Regions from separate parts of the Thalassolituus pacificus genome, predicted to be linked through region 1. Evidence: predicted binding sites of a transcription regulator. Region 1 holds the regulator's gene; the other holds the start of a gene.
What was found. The regulator sigma-54, encoded in region 1, starts transcription at its own class of promoters, with help from an activator protein. The targets are predictions, from matches to a motif close to TGGCACNNNNNTTGCTNT.

Region 1 (8,083 bases):
TGATGAGAGTCGGCGCTGCCCAATTCGCGGTGGCGAACCTGAACATTGCTGTAATGATGACAAAATTCTGCCTTAAGTTGCTCGGACAGGTAAACGGAACGGTGCTGGCCGCCGGTACAGCCGATGGCAATGGTCATATAGCTGCGGTTGGCATCGACAAACGCAGGTAGCCAGCGCTGAATAAAGCCGCTGATATCCTGCTGCATGTGCTGCACCTGAGGCTCGTTACCGAGAAAGTCGATGATCTGCTGATCGCGTCCGGTGAATCCCCGCAGGGCCGGGTCCCAGTAGGGGTTGGGCAGGTTGCGCACGTCGAAGACGTAATCGGCGTCGATCGGAATGCCGTGTTTAAAACCGAAGGATTCAAACAGGATGGCGATATCGTTGCTGGTTTTATCTGCGACCCGGAGTTTGATCAGGCTGCGCAGTTCATGCACCGACATGTTGGTGGTATCCAGGGTCAGGTCGGCCAGGTTGGCAATGGGTTCCAGCAGCAGGCGCTCTTTATCGATGGCTTCGGCCAGGGAAACGCTTTTACTGGTTAGTGGGTGCTTACGCCGGGTGGAGCTGAAGCGCTGCAACAGCACTTCTTCGCTGGCGTCGAGATACACCACGTCGAGCTGATATTCTGCACTGGGTAACTGATGCAGAACGTCATGGATGTTATCGAATGCGTGGGGCAGGTTGCGGGCGTCAACGCTGACCGCAACCTTGGCCAGCTTTTCTTCGATTTCGGTCTGACGGGCCAGTGCCGGCAGCAATGCAACCGGCAGGTTATCGATGCAATAGAAGCCAAGGTCTTCCAGCACGTGCAAGGCACTGGATTTACCAGAGCCTGAGCGGCCGCTGATGACGACTAAACGCATGCCTTGCTCCTCTGTTGTTGCGTTTGCCTGAGCTTGATCAGACCCGCCTTATGTTCAGTATTCGCTTAATGCCCGCTGATAAAATTGCTGTGCATCCGGCGCTTTACGCAGGGCTTCGCGGTAGGCTGGCTCGCTGAAATTCCGCGCCAGCATCGCTAATACCTGCAGATGTTGTTCGGTGGCTTCTTCCGGTACCAGCAGGGCGAAGACCAGATCGACCGGCTGGCGGTCGATGGCATCGTAATCCACAGGTTCCATCAGTCGCAGCAGTACGCCCATCGCCTGGTCACATTGTTTCAGGCGGCAGTGGGGAATGGCGATGCCTTCGCCAATCCCGGTACTGCCCAGGCGTTCACGGCTGAGTAATCGCTCGTAAATATCGTCGGCGGAACTATCGCTGAGTTGCTCAGCGATAAAACCTGCCAGGTACTCCAGCAACTTCTTTTTACTGGAAACCGGGGCATCAATCAGAGTGCGTTCCGGTGTGAGGATATCCTCGATGCGAATGTCCATTAATCAGCCTTGTCCGTGTTGCCGCGCCACCAGTTTTTCTTTGTGTTTCAGTACCTGACGGTCGAGTTTGTCGGTCATCTGATCAATAGCGGCGTACATATCGTCGTTTTCGGCGCTGGCATGCAGATCGGCACCACTGACGTGGATGGTGGCTTCGGCAATCATGCGCTCTTTGATCACGGTCAGGGTGACCTGGCCGTTGGTAATGTTGTCAAAGTGGCGTCCCAGCTTGGACATTTTTTCGTCTACGTAAGTTTGCAGAGATTCGGTAACGTCAACGTGGTGACCGCTGATATTAATCTTCATGTCCAACTCCTTGTTGCTGGCTTGTTGTTTTTCAAATCAATTGTTTACGTTCATTCGATGGCGGAATCATCATGGCTTCACGGTATTTGGCCACCGTACGCCGCGCCACCTGAATGCCTTTATCCCCCAGTACCGCCGCGATTTTGTTGTCGCTCAGCGGTTTGCGGGTGTTTTCTTCGGCAATCAGTTTTTTAATCATGGCACGGATTGCGGTGGAGGAACATTCGCCGCCGCCATCGGTGCTGACATGGCTGGAGAAAAAGTACTTCAGTTCGAAGATTCCGCGTGGTGTATGCATGTATTTCTGCGTCGTCACACGGGAAATAGTGGATTCGTGCATGCCAACGGCTTCGGCAATATCATGCAGAACCAGTGGCTTCATGGCCTCTTCGCCCTGTTCGAAAAACTCAATCTGATATTCAACGATTTTGGTGGCCACTTTCAGCAGGGTTTCATTACGGCTTTGCAGGCTTTTGATAAACCAGCGGGCTTCCTGCAGGTGATCACGCAAGAAGGCGTTGTCGGTGCTGTTATCAGAACGGCGCACCAGTGAGGCGTAATCGGCATTAACGCGCAGTTTTGGCGCAATATCGGGGTTCAGCTCAACCCGCCATTCGTCGCGGATATTGCGCACCAGAACATCCGGTACCACGTATTCGGCCTGTTCGGCGCTGATGCCGGAGCCCGGCTTAGGGTTCAGTTCTTTGATCAGACGCAGGACGGCTTTGAGGTCATCTTCACGCAACTTGGTTTTGCGCATCAGCGTTGGGTAATCTTTGCTGCCGAGCAGCTCGATATAATCGCGGATCACCATTTTGGCTTCGCTCAGCCACGGGGTTTCGGCTGGCAGCTGCTGTAATTGCAGCATCAGGCATTCACGCAGGTCGCGGGCAAAAGCACCGGCCGGATCAAATTGTTGCAGACGATGCAGTACGGCCATCACTTCGTCTTCTTCGACGTCCAGTGCGGGGTCCATGCTTTCCAGAATGTCTTCGACAGTGGTGTGCAGGTAGCCGTCGTCATCGACGCCGTCGATCAGCATCAGGGCGATTTCACGGTCGGTGTCGGACATGGGGGTCAGGTTCAGTTGCCACAGCAGATGATCCTGCAGATCTTCGGTGCTGGCGTGACGCGAGTCGTAATCGAAATCGTCGTCGATGGCGTTACTGCTGCTGCCGGAGGCAACGCTGGCGGTGGTCTGGTAGGTATCTTCCCACTGACTGTCGACGGGCAGGTCGTCAGGTAATTGCTCTTGCGACCACTGTTCGTCCAGCTCCGGCGTGTCGTTGTGGCTGTCATCCTGACTGCTGACTTCGTTGCTGGTGGTGGTGTCGTGATCGCTGTTGCGTGACAGGTCGGGCAGATCATCGTGCTCGTGCTCTTCCACTTCGAGCATCGGGTTGGAATCGAGGGCTTCCTGAATCTCCTGCTGCAGATCAAGGGTGGACAGCTGAAGCAGGCGGATGGCTTGTTGCAACTGAGGGGTCATGGTCAGGTGCTGACCCATCTTTAACTGAAGAGACGCTTTCATAAAAGTTCAGTAATCACTCAGTATCGGCATAGTCTGTGCATTATACGCCAAGCGGTAAACCTTGGAATCTTTTGTGCATATTCCTTTGCGCTGAATCATCAGCAGCGTCCTGGCTGCCAGGGTCGCCATCACAGGCGGAAATCCTCGCCCAGATACACTTTACGTACCTGCTCGCTGGCGAGTACCTGCTCGGGGGTGCCTTCGGCAATAATGTGGCCGCCTCCGACAATATAGGCTTTCTCACAGATAGCCAGAGTTTCACGTACGTTGTGGTCGGTAATCAGTACGCCAATTCCCCGCGCTTTAAGCTGGCGGATGATGTCCATGATGTCAGCTACAGAAATTGGGTCAACCCCGGCGAAGGGCTCATCGAGCAGAATAAACGACGGCTCTGCGGCCAGTGCGCGGGCAATCTCTACGCGGCGGCGCTCACCACCAGACAGCGACATGCCCAGGCTGCTGCGGATGTGCTGAATATGAAACTCATTGAGCAGATCTTCCAGCTTTTCCAGACGCTGCGCGCGGTTGAGGTCTTTGCGCGTTTCCAGAATGGCGAGGATATTATCGGCGACACTCAATTTGCGGAAAATGGAGGCTTCCTGCGGCAGGTAGCCAATGCCCTTTTGCGCCCGGCCGTGCATCGGCAGATGGCTGATATCTTCGTCATCGATTTTGATACGGCCTTTGTCGGCCTGCACCAGATTCACAATCATATAAAAACAGGTGGTTTTACCGGCACCGTTAGGGCCGAGTAAACCGACAATCTGGCCGCTGTGCACCGACATAGAGACATCTTTAACGACTTCCCGGCCGTTATAGCTTTTTGCCAGGTTTTCGGCTTTCAGCGTTTTCATGGCTGTTCCTGCGCAGGAGTATCGTTAAATGTACTGTTGTCAGTGCCGTTATTGGCCGCGTTGCCGGTGGCCGGTGGCTGTGACTCTTGGGCAGGAGCCTGCGGCTGGATAACCACTTTGATGCGTTGCTTCTCGCCGTCGCCAGCAGGCTGACCGGTGGTATTCGTACCGCCACTGGCCGTGACCGTTTCTTTGGTCATGTCGTAGAGAATGTTCTCGCCGCTGAATTGGTTGCCATCCTGTTGCAGCTGGGCGTTACCCTGAACTTTGATTTCACGCTGCTGGGCAAAGTAATGAATGCGCGTGCCATGGGCTTTGGTCAGCGGTTTGCCGGCATTAACCTGTTGCTGATAGCGCGCCGGATTGTCTGTGCTGCCTTCGGCAACGGCTTCTTCCAGCGTGTCGTTGGTGCGGATAATCAGTAAGCGGTCTGATTCAATGCGCAGCGTGCCCTGAGTCAGAACAACATTGCCTTCGTAGATCACCACGCCCGCTTTGCGGTCAAGTTCGGCGCGTTCAGAAAGAATGGTCATCTCCTGTTGCCAGTCGTCGGGCAGGGCCTGCGCGACGGGCACACTGCACAGGAGAAACAAGCTGGCCAGAAGGCGGTGATTATTGCGGAACATAGCGGGTATCCACCTGTGATTTGAATTCCATGCGCTGGCGCGCGATATCCAGTGTCATACCGGTTGCGTTAATACGGGTTTGGGGGCTGGTAATGATTACCGGCTGGTCGGTTTCGGCCAGCTGCTGGCGGCTGTGATAGGTCAGTGTGCTGGTCTCAACCAGTATGTCGTCGCTGGGTTGGGTGGGGTTCAGCGGACGGATTTCTACCTGACCAACAAGACGCAGCGATTGTTCGTCATCCAGCATCGTTCCTTCGAGGGCATTCACCTGCCAGGTCTGGCCTTCATCATCGGCGGACATCAGCAGTGGCTCGGCAAATAAGGTACTTTTGGTTTGCGGATAATGCGTTGAGCGGGCGGCAACAAAGGTTTGTTGCAGCTTGCCACTGTTGTCGTACTGGCGGTTATACAGACCTTCACCATAGTAATCCGGCTCATGGTTCTGTTGTTCGCTCAGGGCAGGAGCCTGTTCCTGGGTGTAGCGATCGACTGCCAGCAGGGCCAGACCAAAAAACAGGGTCAGCAGCAGCAGCAGATAGCGCTTGCGCATCAGATAACGCCTGCGCGTAACAGATCATGCATATTGATTACGCCAACGGTTTGGTCGCCATCTTTAACCACCAGGGCGTTGATTTTGTTGTCTTCCATCAGCTTCAGCGCTTCGGCCGCAAGGGTGCCCGGCGTGGTGGTTTTACCGCCGACGGTCATAACATCGGCCATGGTGGCGGTGTGGATGTCGACACCGTTATCAATCGCGCGGCGTAAATCGCCATCGGTGAAAATACCGCTCAGCTTGCCGTTGTCCTGCACTGTGGTCATGCCCAGGCCTTTGGACGTTACCACCAACAGTGCTTCTGACAGCGTTGCCGCAGACGTTACTACCGGAATCTGGCTGCCACCGTGCATGATGTCTTCTACTTTAAGCAGCAGACGACGGCCAAGTGAGCCGCCCGGATGGGAGAAAGCGAAATCTTCGGCGGTAAAGCCACGGGCTTCCAGCAGCGCAACGGCCAGTGCATCCCCCATGACCAGAGCACAGGTGGTGGAGGAGGTTGGTGCCAGGTTCAGCGGACAGGCTTCCTGATTCACTCCGGTATTCAGGTGCGCATTTGCGGCACGGCCGAGGGTGGATTCCGGATTGCCGGTCATGCTGATCAGCGCGGTGCCGAGGCGTTTCAGCAGTGGCAGCAGGCTGGTTACTTCGCCGGTTTCGCCGGAATTAGACAGGGCAATCACAACATCAGAAGGCTGAATCATGCCCATATCGCCGTGGCTGGCTTCACCCGGGTGTACAAAAAAAGCCGGGGTGCCGGTGCTGGCCAGTGTCGCCGCCATCTTGTTGCCAATATGACCGGACTTGCCCATGCCGGTGACTACAACGCGCCCTTTGCAGTTCAGAATTAACTGGCAGGCGGTGGCAAAATCATCGGTCAGGCGACCTTCCAGCTGAGCAATGGCCTCCTGCTCCAGTTTAATGGTGCGGCGGGCAGATTGCAGAAAATCAAAATTCATATCAGTGGTCATGAGTTAGCCATAAAAAACAGAGATGCCAGATAGCCAGCGTAGCTGGTGGTCAGGAACAGACCGGCGAAACGTCCAAGATAGCCCTTACGATAACTGATTAAAAACAGAACCAACAGGGCGAGGGTCAGCGCCATCATAACCGCGTAGTCGCGGTACAGCGCCAGTGGATCAACCACGGTCACAGCCAGTAAACCAGGAATCGGCATAACGGTGAGCAGGTTGAAAATGTTGGAGCCAATAACGTTGCCGATGGCAATGTCGTGGTGGCCTTTGAGTGCACTGGCAACCGAGGCCGCCAATTCGGGCAAGCTGGTGCCGATGGCAACGATGGTCAGGCCGATGATTAAATCGCTGACACCATAAGCGCGGGCAATTTCGGTTGCACCCCAGACCAGTAGCTTGGAGCTGAACATCAGTGCGACCAGTCCGGCTACCAGCCAGAACAGTGCGATGCGCATGGGGGTGTTTTCGATTTCGGCGGCTTCGTCTTCATCAACAATGGCTTCACCGGATTCGCTGGTATCAAGAAACATCAGATACAGCGCGACCGCCATTGAACCAAATAAAATGATGGCATCGGTCATGTTCAGTTCAAGGTCGGCCAGTGTCAGGCCACCAATAATGCTGATCAGGATGAGCAACGGCAGTTCTTTTTTCAGCAGCTTCTTTTGCAGCGGGATCGGGCTGATGAGAGCGGTGATACCCAGTACCAGGGCAATGTTAGTGATGTTGGAGCCGAGGGCGTTACCAATGGCCAGGTTGCCGGCGCCGTCGAGGGAGGCTACGGCCGATACGAACATCTCCGGTGCGGAGGTGCCCATGGCAACAATGGTCAGGCCTACAACCAGCGGAGACATGCCAAGGCGGCGGGCGGAAGCAGCAGCGCCAATAACAAACTTGTCAGCACTCCATACCAAAATAATAAGACCAGCAATAACGGCAGCATAGGCTGTGAGCATGGGGCACCAGGGTTAATTAGCAGCAGAAAATTCAGCGCGTCATTGTACCCAAGGTAATTCTGCACGCAATTGCAACTCAGCGTTTTATTCGGAGCTCATTACAATAGTTTACAGCCGTTGGTTCCACCCGGACATTCCGCTATGCTAGCCCGACTATCCGTACCGAGTTAAAAGGACGACATTCATGTCCGTCAGTCAGCCCTACGTCTCTGTTCGTGGAATGAGCTTCAGCCGTGGTGAGCGGCTGATTTACAATAATATGGATGTGGATTTTCCGCGTGGCAAAGTGACGGCCATTATGGGACCGAGCGGAACCGGTAAAACCACACTGTTACGTCTTATCGGTGGCCAGCTGTTACCCGACAGCGGCTCTATTATGGTCGACGGGCACAACGTACCGGATTTATCGCGCAAAGATCTGTTTGATCTGCGCCGTAAAAAAATGGGCATGTTGTTTCAGACCGGTGCACTGTTCACCGACCTTAATGTTTTCGATAACGTGGCCTTTCCGCTGCGTGTTCACACCGACTTACCGGAATCCATGATCCGCGATCTGGTGCTGATGAAGCTCGAGGCGGTTGGTCTGCGCGGTGCGCGACATCTTTCTCCGGCCGAACTGTCCGGCGGCATGGCCAGACGGGTCGCTCTGGCGCGCTCTATTGCCATGGACCCGGAAATTATTATGTACGACGAGCCGTTTACCGGCCTCGATCCGATCTCCATGGGCATGATCGTTAAACTGATCCGTGGTCTTAATGAAGCGCTGGGACTGACCAGCCTGCTGGTGTCCCACGATGTCGAAGAATCCTGCGCTATTGCCGATTACCTCTGCCTGTTGTCCGATGGCCGGGTGATTGGTTTTGGTACGCCGGAAGAATTAATGAACGAAGGTAACGATGAAGTC
Region 2 (8,083 bases), on a different contig from region 1:
GCCCTTGGTTCCCAGACATGATCAGACCTGAATGTACCCTTGTCCCTGCTTCAGGCTGCTTGCTTTCCCTTTATCGTTATATAAGTGTGGATCATTCTGCTGACCACGCAAGATTTTAAGTTTTTGCAGGGTGCGATGACGGGCATGAAGGACGATGTCCGATAATTGAATGGATAATGTCTGATTCTTTTTATATTGCTTTTCCAGTCCGAACCACAGGGGGCGAATACTTGCCGCTGCGGCAATGTCCGGATGCTTCAGGCATTGCGCTGATTGAGGCAGACCGGAGCTTTTCATCCATTGCAGGCGCTTGGTAGCCTGTTCTTGTAACTGGCGGAGGCAGAGTGTTTTTTCTTCTTGCAGGCTTTGCAGGCTTTGAATATCGCTGGCTGACAGAGCATCCCGTTCGCTCTCAAGAATCGTGTGGATTCCCGTGACCAGTTCCAGCTCGGTTTGCAGGAAAGCTGAAAATTGTGCGATGTCTGTGCTCATAGGAGTTCACTGCTTCAGTTGAGACGATCCTCAAAATCAAGCATTTTTCCTGCCAGCTTTTCATAGTCAATTTTGTATTCGCCTTTATCAATGGCGCTGCGGATGCGTTCAACGGTAGCATCGTCGACGTCCGGCATTTCACGGATTTCGGCTTCAACCTGCTGAATGCTTTTGCTGCTGGCGCTCAGTTTTACCTGATCGGTAAATCCTGCGCTTTCCTGCGCTTTGGCGGTAGGGGCCGGATCTTTGCTGGCCGGTTCGTTACGGGTGCGGGTATTGTTGTCCACTCCACCAGTTAACTTATTGATATTCATAGATAAATCTCCAAGCCAGTTAGGCATTTTACACTCCTGCATAGGTGTTATCGGCGGCTGTTATTGGAACTTTAGCAATTTTTTGAAATTTTATTCGACTTGTACTAAGCCGCGACCGGCTACCCGTCCGAAGACGATTTTCTGGGATTGCTCGTTGCGCACGCGGATACGCTCATCCAGACGGCCGTTTTCCAGCGCGGTACCGTTCATCTGTATCTGAATACCCGGCCGGTTAACCCGGATTTTAACGCGTTCGTTGCGGCTGATGATGATTGGCGGATCCAGCATATCCGGGCTGAGCACGGTGCCGGCACGCTGGCTGCGACGCGAAACCTGCTCATTTACATCCTCTTTGCGGATGTAGTAACCCTTCGTCAGTTCGCCAATGTCATGGCGAACCATGGATATATCGGCCGATGTTAATGGTTGATCAGCACTGACTGCCTGTCGGAGCACCGCCACCGGTTTATAGATATGGAGTTGCAACGCCAGATGTTGTTTCCAGTACGGCGCGCTGCAGCTGAGTTCAAGCCCGTTTCGTCCTGCCTGTAAGGGCTTAACCAAGGCAAGTTCAAAACCTGCGGCGCAGTCCGGCAGTTGGTAGTTTGCCTGTAAGCCGGGAAAAGAGATGGCGCTGTCGGCTTTATCACCGCTGATTTCCTGCCAGCGTTTGAGCAAGCGTTGTTCAACCTCTTTTTGCCAGTCGGAAGCCTGAGCCAGCGGCGCGCAAAGCAGCGCTATGCCGGCAAGGAAAATTGCAGCAAATATCCGACGATGGCGCAGGTTCTCTACTATGCTCATAAACACGTGATACTGAATGTCATTTATCTGGCGTTGAATCTAAGGGTTCAACAGGTACAGCAAAGGTCGTGCCGGATCGTTTTTTTGGGAGCTTGTTATGGCAGGTGTGTTAGACACAGTGAACCAGCGCACACAGCTGGTCGGTGAAAACCGGCTTGAGTTGTTGCTGTTTCGCGTCAATGGACGGCAGGTTTATGGCATCAACGTCTTTAAAGTTAAAGAGGTTTTGCAATGCCCGAAACTGACAATTCTACCGGGCAGTAACCCGGTGGTTCGTGGTGTGGCGCATATCCGCTCGGGCACGATTCCGATCATGGATATGAGCATGGCTACAGGTAACACGCCGTTGCAGGACCTGAAAACGGCTTTTGTGATCATCACCGAATACAACCTGAAGACCCAGGGGTTTCTGGTTGCCGGTGTCGAACGCATTATCAATATGAACTGGGGTGACATTCATCCACCACCAAAGGGGACAGGCCGGGAGCATTATCTGACCGCCGTTACCGAGGTTGATAAGCAGCTGGTGGAAATTATTGACGTTGAAAAAATTCTGGCTGAAGTGTCACCGGTTAATGAGCAGATCAGTGAAGGTGTGGTCACCGACGATGTTCAGCAAAGAGCACGTGCCCGAAAAGTACTGATTGTTGATGACTCCAAAATTGCCCGTAAACAGGTCAGTCGTTGTCTGGAAAACATTGGCGTTGAAGTTGTCGCTCTCAATGATGGCCGCCAGGCATGGGAGCATCTCTATGGTATTGCCGAAACCGGAGAAAATATCAGCGATCATTACATGATGATGATTTCTGATATCGAAATGCCGGAAATGGATGGTTATACCCTGACAACCAGAGTACGGGGAGACAGCCGGATGGCGGGTTTCTTTATCGTGCTCCATTCCTCGCTCAGTGGTGTCTTTAATAAGGCGATGGTGGAGAAGGTGGGGGCCAATGATTTTATTGCCAAGTTTGATCCGGACATTCTGGCAGAACGGGTAGTACGACAAGTGAATGCAGCGGGTTAGGCCATGTGGATGAAATTATGACCAAAGAAATGTCAGTGGATGAATATAACCGCTTCCGGCAGATGCTGGAAAAAAGCAGCGGCATCATGCTCGGAGAGGGCAAAGAATATCTGGTTACCAGCCGTCTGCGACGCATGATGGAACGTGAGTCGGTGGCCAGTATTTCAGACCTGTTGGTCGCTATGGAGCGCAACCGCAGCCTGCAGGAAAGTGTGATTGATGCGATGACGACCAATGAAACTCTGTGGTTTCGTGATGAGCATCCATACCGCATTTTCCGCGAAAAACTGCTGCCGGAGTTTGCGTCGCAGCGGCGTCCGTTAAAAATCTGGTCAGCGGCGTGTTCTACCGGGCAGGAACCTTATTCTCTCAGTATTGAGATGGAAGAGTTCAGAAAGAAACATCCTGGTCAGCTGATGGCGGGTGAGCGTATTACCGCAACGGATATCTCTCCCAGCTCTCTGGCGTCGGCCAAAGAAGGCGTGTATCAGCAACTGGCTATCCGCCGTGGTATGAATGATCAGCATCTGAAAGTGTACTTTGATGAGGTTGATTCTGACCGCTGGCGTATTAATGCCCAGGTGCGCAGCCGGGTCGATTTCCGTGCACAGAACCTGCAGCAGAGCTTTTCGTTATTGGGGAAATTCGACATTATTTTCTGCCGCAATGTGTTGATCTATTTTTCCGCCGATCTGAAGCACGATATCCTGAGACGCATGCATGGCAGTCTGAATCCGGGAGGCTATCTGATGCTGGGCGCTTCAGAAGCGATGAATAACCTCGGTGATTACTTCGAAATGGTGCAGTGCCATCCGGGTATTGTTTACCGGGCGAAGAAGATCGGAGGGGCATAACCTGCTTGCCGCCGGTCGGTAAAGGTTTGCCGTTGCCGTCGGATTGCCGCTCTGTTGCCGCCTTTAAAGGCGGCTTTTTCTTTTTAAATCCTTGAAAAACAACAAAAAAAATATTTGGCACAAGGGTTGCTATCTTCCAGTCATAGTCACGTAAGAGAATCGGATTATGGCCTCTATCAATTTCACTAATGCCCTCGGCGTTCACCCTTCTGCACTCCAGCTGCGTGCTGCGCGGGCAGAGATATTGGCGAATAATCTGGCCAACTCCGATACTCCGGGATTCAAAGCCCGTGACATCAACTTTCAGGCCGTTCTCGCCGGAGAAGTCAATTCCCGTAACAGCGTCGCCATGGAGCGTACCCACAGTGGCCACCTCAGTGGCCATAGCCAGCGCGACGATGAGCTGCTGTACCGTAATCCCATTCAGCCGTCGATTGATGGCAATACCGTCGATTCGCAGATGGAGCAGGCTCTGTATGGCCGCAACAGCATGAATTACAACGCCAGCTTTGAGTTTCTGAGTGGCAAATTCAAGGGCATGAAAGGCGCGATCCGGGGAGAATAAGTATGTCGTTATCGAATGTATTTGATATTGCCGGTTCCGGCATGAACGCCCAGTCGATCCGGATCAACACTACCGCCAGTAACATTGCCAATGCGGAAAGTGCTTCCAGCTCAGTGGATGAAACCTATCGTGCGCGCAAACCCTGGTTTGCGGTAATGCATAAAAGCTTTATGGAAGTGAATGCCAATAATGAATTTCAGAGCATTGAAGACGGTACCGGCGCCGGTGTGCAGGTGATGGGGATTGTCGAAAAAGATGCGCCGCTGCAACAACGCTTTCAGCCGGATCATCCGATGGCGAATGAAGATGGTTATGTGTATTACCCGAATGTGAACATCGTAGAGGAGATGACCGACATGATGTCCTCATCCCGCAGTTATCAGATGAATGTTGAGGTGCTTAAAACGGCCAAACAGATGCTGCAACGTACATTGAGTCTGGGTCAGTAAGGAGCAGGTTATGGCAATTAATGAAGTTGGTAACAACACTGCTGCGCTGGATCAGTACCGCCAACCCAGTAACAGCACTGAGCCAAAAGATAATGAGTTAGGGCGTGATGCGTTTCTGGAATTGATGGTGGCGCAGCTGAATAACCAGAACCCTCTGGAACCGACCGATAACCAGGCGTTTGTGGCACAGCTGGCGCAGTTTTCCACCGTGGAAGGTATCGACAAACTCAATACCACCAGTGAAAACATGATGTCGCGCTTTAACTCGGCATCGGCGCTGCAGGCCTCCAGCCTGGTGGGTCAATCGGTGATTGTCGAAGGTAATGAAACCGGTCTGCTGCTGAGTGGCGGTGTGGTCAGTGGTTACACCGAAGTGCCGGACAGCGCCAGTAATCTGCAGCTGAGTATTGAAGATGAGAACGGCGTATTGCTGGAACAGATTCCTCTGGGTAACCGTACGTCAGGTTCCATGTCGGTACGCTGGGATGGTCTGAATATGATGGTGGATGGCGAAATTATCGACATCGATGTGAATAAGCTTAACCGCCAGGAATATTACAAAGACGAAGACGGTGAGCTGGTGCTTGATGCTAACGGCGACAAAATTCCTGTGCCTTATCCGGCCGGCGAGTACGTGTTTAAAGTCACCGGCACGATGGGTGGCAAGTCAGAAGAGTTAGGAATGCAGATGAGCTCGCGGGTCGACAGCGTCACCATGAGCGGCAGTGGAACGGTCACTCTGAATCTGGCGGGTGGCCGCAGTGCCTCGCTGGATCAGATTAAACAGATTCTGGATGAGTAGTTCGGAACGGGCAACGGAGACTAGATTATGGCTTTTAATATTGGTTTAAGTGGTATTCGGGCTGCCTCGACCGACCTTGAGGTAACCGGTAATAACATTGCCAACGCCAGTACCACCGGCTTTAAGCAATCGCGTGCGGAATTTTCCGACGTGTACACCACCACGCTGCTGGGAACCGGTGTTAAACCGGTCGGTAGCGGTGTGATGGTGGATAACGTTCGCCAGCAGTTCAGCCAGGGCAATATCAGTGGCACTGAAAACGCACTGGATATGGCGATTGATGGCAATGGTTTCTTTGTACTGGAAGATCGCGGCAGTGTGTCGTACACCCGTGCCGGGATTTTCTCCCTCGATAAAGAAGGGTATGTGGTCGCCAATAATGGCTCGCGCCTGCAGGGCTATGCAGCCAATGAAAACGGTGTGGTAAACGGCGTTTTAGGTGATATCCGCATTCAGATTGCCAACCAGCCACCACGTCTGACCAATCTGGCGACCGCCATCCTCAACCTCAATGCCAGCGAATCGGTTTTGCAGGAACAGGGCTTGCAGTTGGTTTCTAATGGTCTGGCAATTGGAGCGGCGGATTCCGGTATCAGTGAATCCACCCGTACGATTCTGGATGCCTCCGGTCAGCCGACAACCGGTGGTACACCGGCGCTGGTGGCCTTTGATGGTGTTGGCGGTGGTGGTAATACCGTGGCCAACGTCGCAACCGCCGGTACCGCCGGTGGCGAAACCTTTGATGTTGATCTGGGCGATGGCAATGGTCTGCAGACTATTACATTGCAGGCGATTCCGGCGGCATCGACACAGGCCGAAGCACTGACTCTGATTCAGCAATCCGTTGATGCGGTATTGGGCTCTCAGCAATTAACGGCATCGGTGGATGGCAGCGGCAACCTGGTGTTCCAGCGTGCGGGCTACCGCGCAACCGATGGTTCCAGTTTCGCCTTTACCAACTCGGCTACCATGGCAGCCTTTGGTGCGGCGGGTGCGGTCACCGCAGGTACCCAGGGCTCATTGCTCTTCGTTGGTTCTGGCGCATTGACCGCCGATTTCCGCAGTATTCCCGGAACGTCTACGACGACCCGTACGACCGCCACGCCCTCGTTGAACATTGTTTCTTCAGACCCAGGGCAGTATGCCCAGCTGACTGCCAGCAACCTCTATGGTGCGCTGGATATCAGCGCCGGGGGCGGTAATGTGCTGGCCTTCACGATTGCTACCGAGACCGGTGCCACCTATCCAATCAACCTCAGTCAGGCGGCCTGGCAGGGCGCCGCTCCGGGTTCAGGTTACGCAACATTAAGCATTGCGGATGCTGTCGCGCAGATTAATACGCAGATCACTGCGACAGCGGGGGCGGGTAACGAAGAAGTGCTGGCCGTTAATAATGCCGGTCGCATCGAATTCCAGGTGCAGGCACCGGCGACTCAGGGCGATTATCTGCAGATAGCGAATAATGCCGTGTCTTCCGTGGGACTGAGTCTGGACAGCATCGGTTTTCTGACAGGCAACCGCTTCGACAATGGCGTTGAGCCGGTGCAGGCCAACAATGTATTTCAGCTGGAAGTGACCAGTACTACCGGCAATGGCGGTGGCCCGTTCAATATCACCATTCCACCGGCTAATTACGCATCGCTTGATGATCTGGCGGTGGCCATTCAGCAGCAAATTGATGTGTATATCGGTGCTGCCGGTATCGCCGGTAAGGTATCGGTCGATGCGGTGGGCGGTCAGCTGGTCTTTACCAACACCAATGTGGGTTCTGGTGAAGGTATTTCGATTACCCCTACCGTGGGCGAACCGCAGGCGGTTGCCGCGCTGGGCTTTGATAGCCTGTTTGTGGTTACCGGTGAAGACGAGGTGGATAAGTCCAACAGCTTCCGCATCAACCTTACCGTACCGGCACCGGACAGCGAAAACCGCAGCGGTTCGGTGCTGATCACACTGGATGAAGAATACCGTTCGGTACAGCAACTGGCGGCCAGTATTAACCGCCAGCTGAACAGTCAGGATGCGGATGGCTATATCGGTGTGCAGGCTTCTGCCGTTGAGATTGAGCCGAATGTTGTGCCGCCGCAGTATCAGCTGGAGCTGCGCGCCACCGAAGCTGGCGAAGCCTCGATCCTTTCCATCAGTAATATCAGTGCCTCAGGCCCGGATATTACCGCGGCCGATCTGTACGGCTTGCTGCAGGCTAACCCGTCCGACAGCACGCTGCTGACCACCGGTATTGAAGGTGTCAGCAACGAGTATCCTAAGCAAACGGTGGTGCTGACCAACCCGGACGGTGAAGAAACCGAGATTGTGATTCCGGAGCGCAGTGAGGCGAATGCGATTGTTGCCTTGTTTAACAAGCAGCCGGGCGTAACGGCTTCGGCACTCACCACCATGAATATTCCGCTGTCGGGTTACAACAGCCCCGGCAATGATATGAAGCTGACGCTGAATGGTCAGGTATTAACCTCCACGTCACTGGAAGATATCGCCGACGAAATCAATTCTTACCGTGGCACAACCTTGCCGGGGTTTCATGCCGATATTACCGCCGCCGGTGATCTGGTGATCACCAATGAAATCGGCCGTGATATTAAGCTGAGCATCGACAGCCCGGTTACGTCCGATTCGCTGGTGGTACAAGGCGCCGATAACACCGGTCCGGTGGTGTTGGGTGGCAGTACCAGTGCCGACTTATCTGCGGCTGTAGGCGGGGTTGTGACTTTTATCCTCAACGAGAATTACACCCTGAGCCAGCCCGATCCGGTCGTGTCCGGTATTT

Region 2: a site for sigma-54 is predicted at 3,601-3,618, ahead of flgB (flagellar basal body rod protein FlgB). Genes of this name have one in related genera too.

What each region holds. Positions count from the first base shown of each region.
Region 1 covers NZ_JAOANI010000028.1:46,595-54,677, forward strand. The annotation lists gene rapZ (RNase adapter RapZ) at 1-866, opposite strand, end outside; gene ptsN (PTS IIA-like nitrogen regulatory protein PtsN) at 921-1,379, opposite strand; gene hpf (ribosome hibernation-promoting factor, HPF/YfiA family) at 1,383-1,685, opposite strand; gene NYR02_RS14845 (RNA polymerase factor sigma-54) at 1,717-3,216, opposite strand; gene lptB (LPS export ABC transporter ATP-binding protein) at 3,345-4,070, opposite strand; gene lptA (lipopolysaccharide transport periplasmic protein LptA) at 4,067-4,696, opposite strand; gene lptC (LPS export ABC transporter periplasmic protein LptC) at 4,683-5,246, opposite strand; gene NYR02_RS14865 (KpsF/GutQ family sugar-phosphate isomerase) at 5,246-6,220, opposite strand; gene NYR02_RS14870 (calcium/sodium antiporter) at 6,217-7,179, opposite strand; gene NYR02_RS14875 (ABC transporter ATP-binding protein) at 7,364-8,083, shown strand, end outside.
Region 2 covers NZ_JAOANI010000002.1:109,806-117,888, reverse strand. The annotation lists gene flgN (flagellar protein FlgN) at 22-492, opposite strand; gene flgM (flagellar biosynthesis anti-sigma factor FlgM) at 507-833, opposite strand; gene flgA (flagellar basal body P-ring formation chaperone FlgA) at 897-1,607, opposite strand; gene NYR02_RS00565 (chemotaxis protein CheV) at 1,705-2,631, shown strand; gene NYR02_RS00560 (CheR family methyltransferase) at 2,649-3,485, shown strand; gene flgB (flagellar basal body rod protein FlgB) at 3,652-4,050, shown strand; gene flgC (flagellar basal body rod protein FlgC) at 4,053-4,499, shown strand; gene NYR02_RS00545 (flagellar hook assembly protein FlgD) at 4,510-5,301, shown strand; gene NYR02_RS00540 (flagellar hook-basal body complex protein) at 5,329-8,083, shown strand, end outside.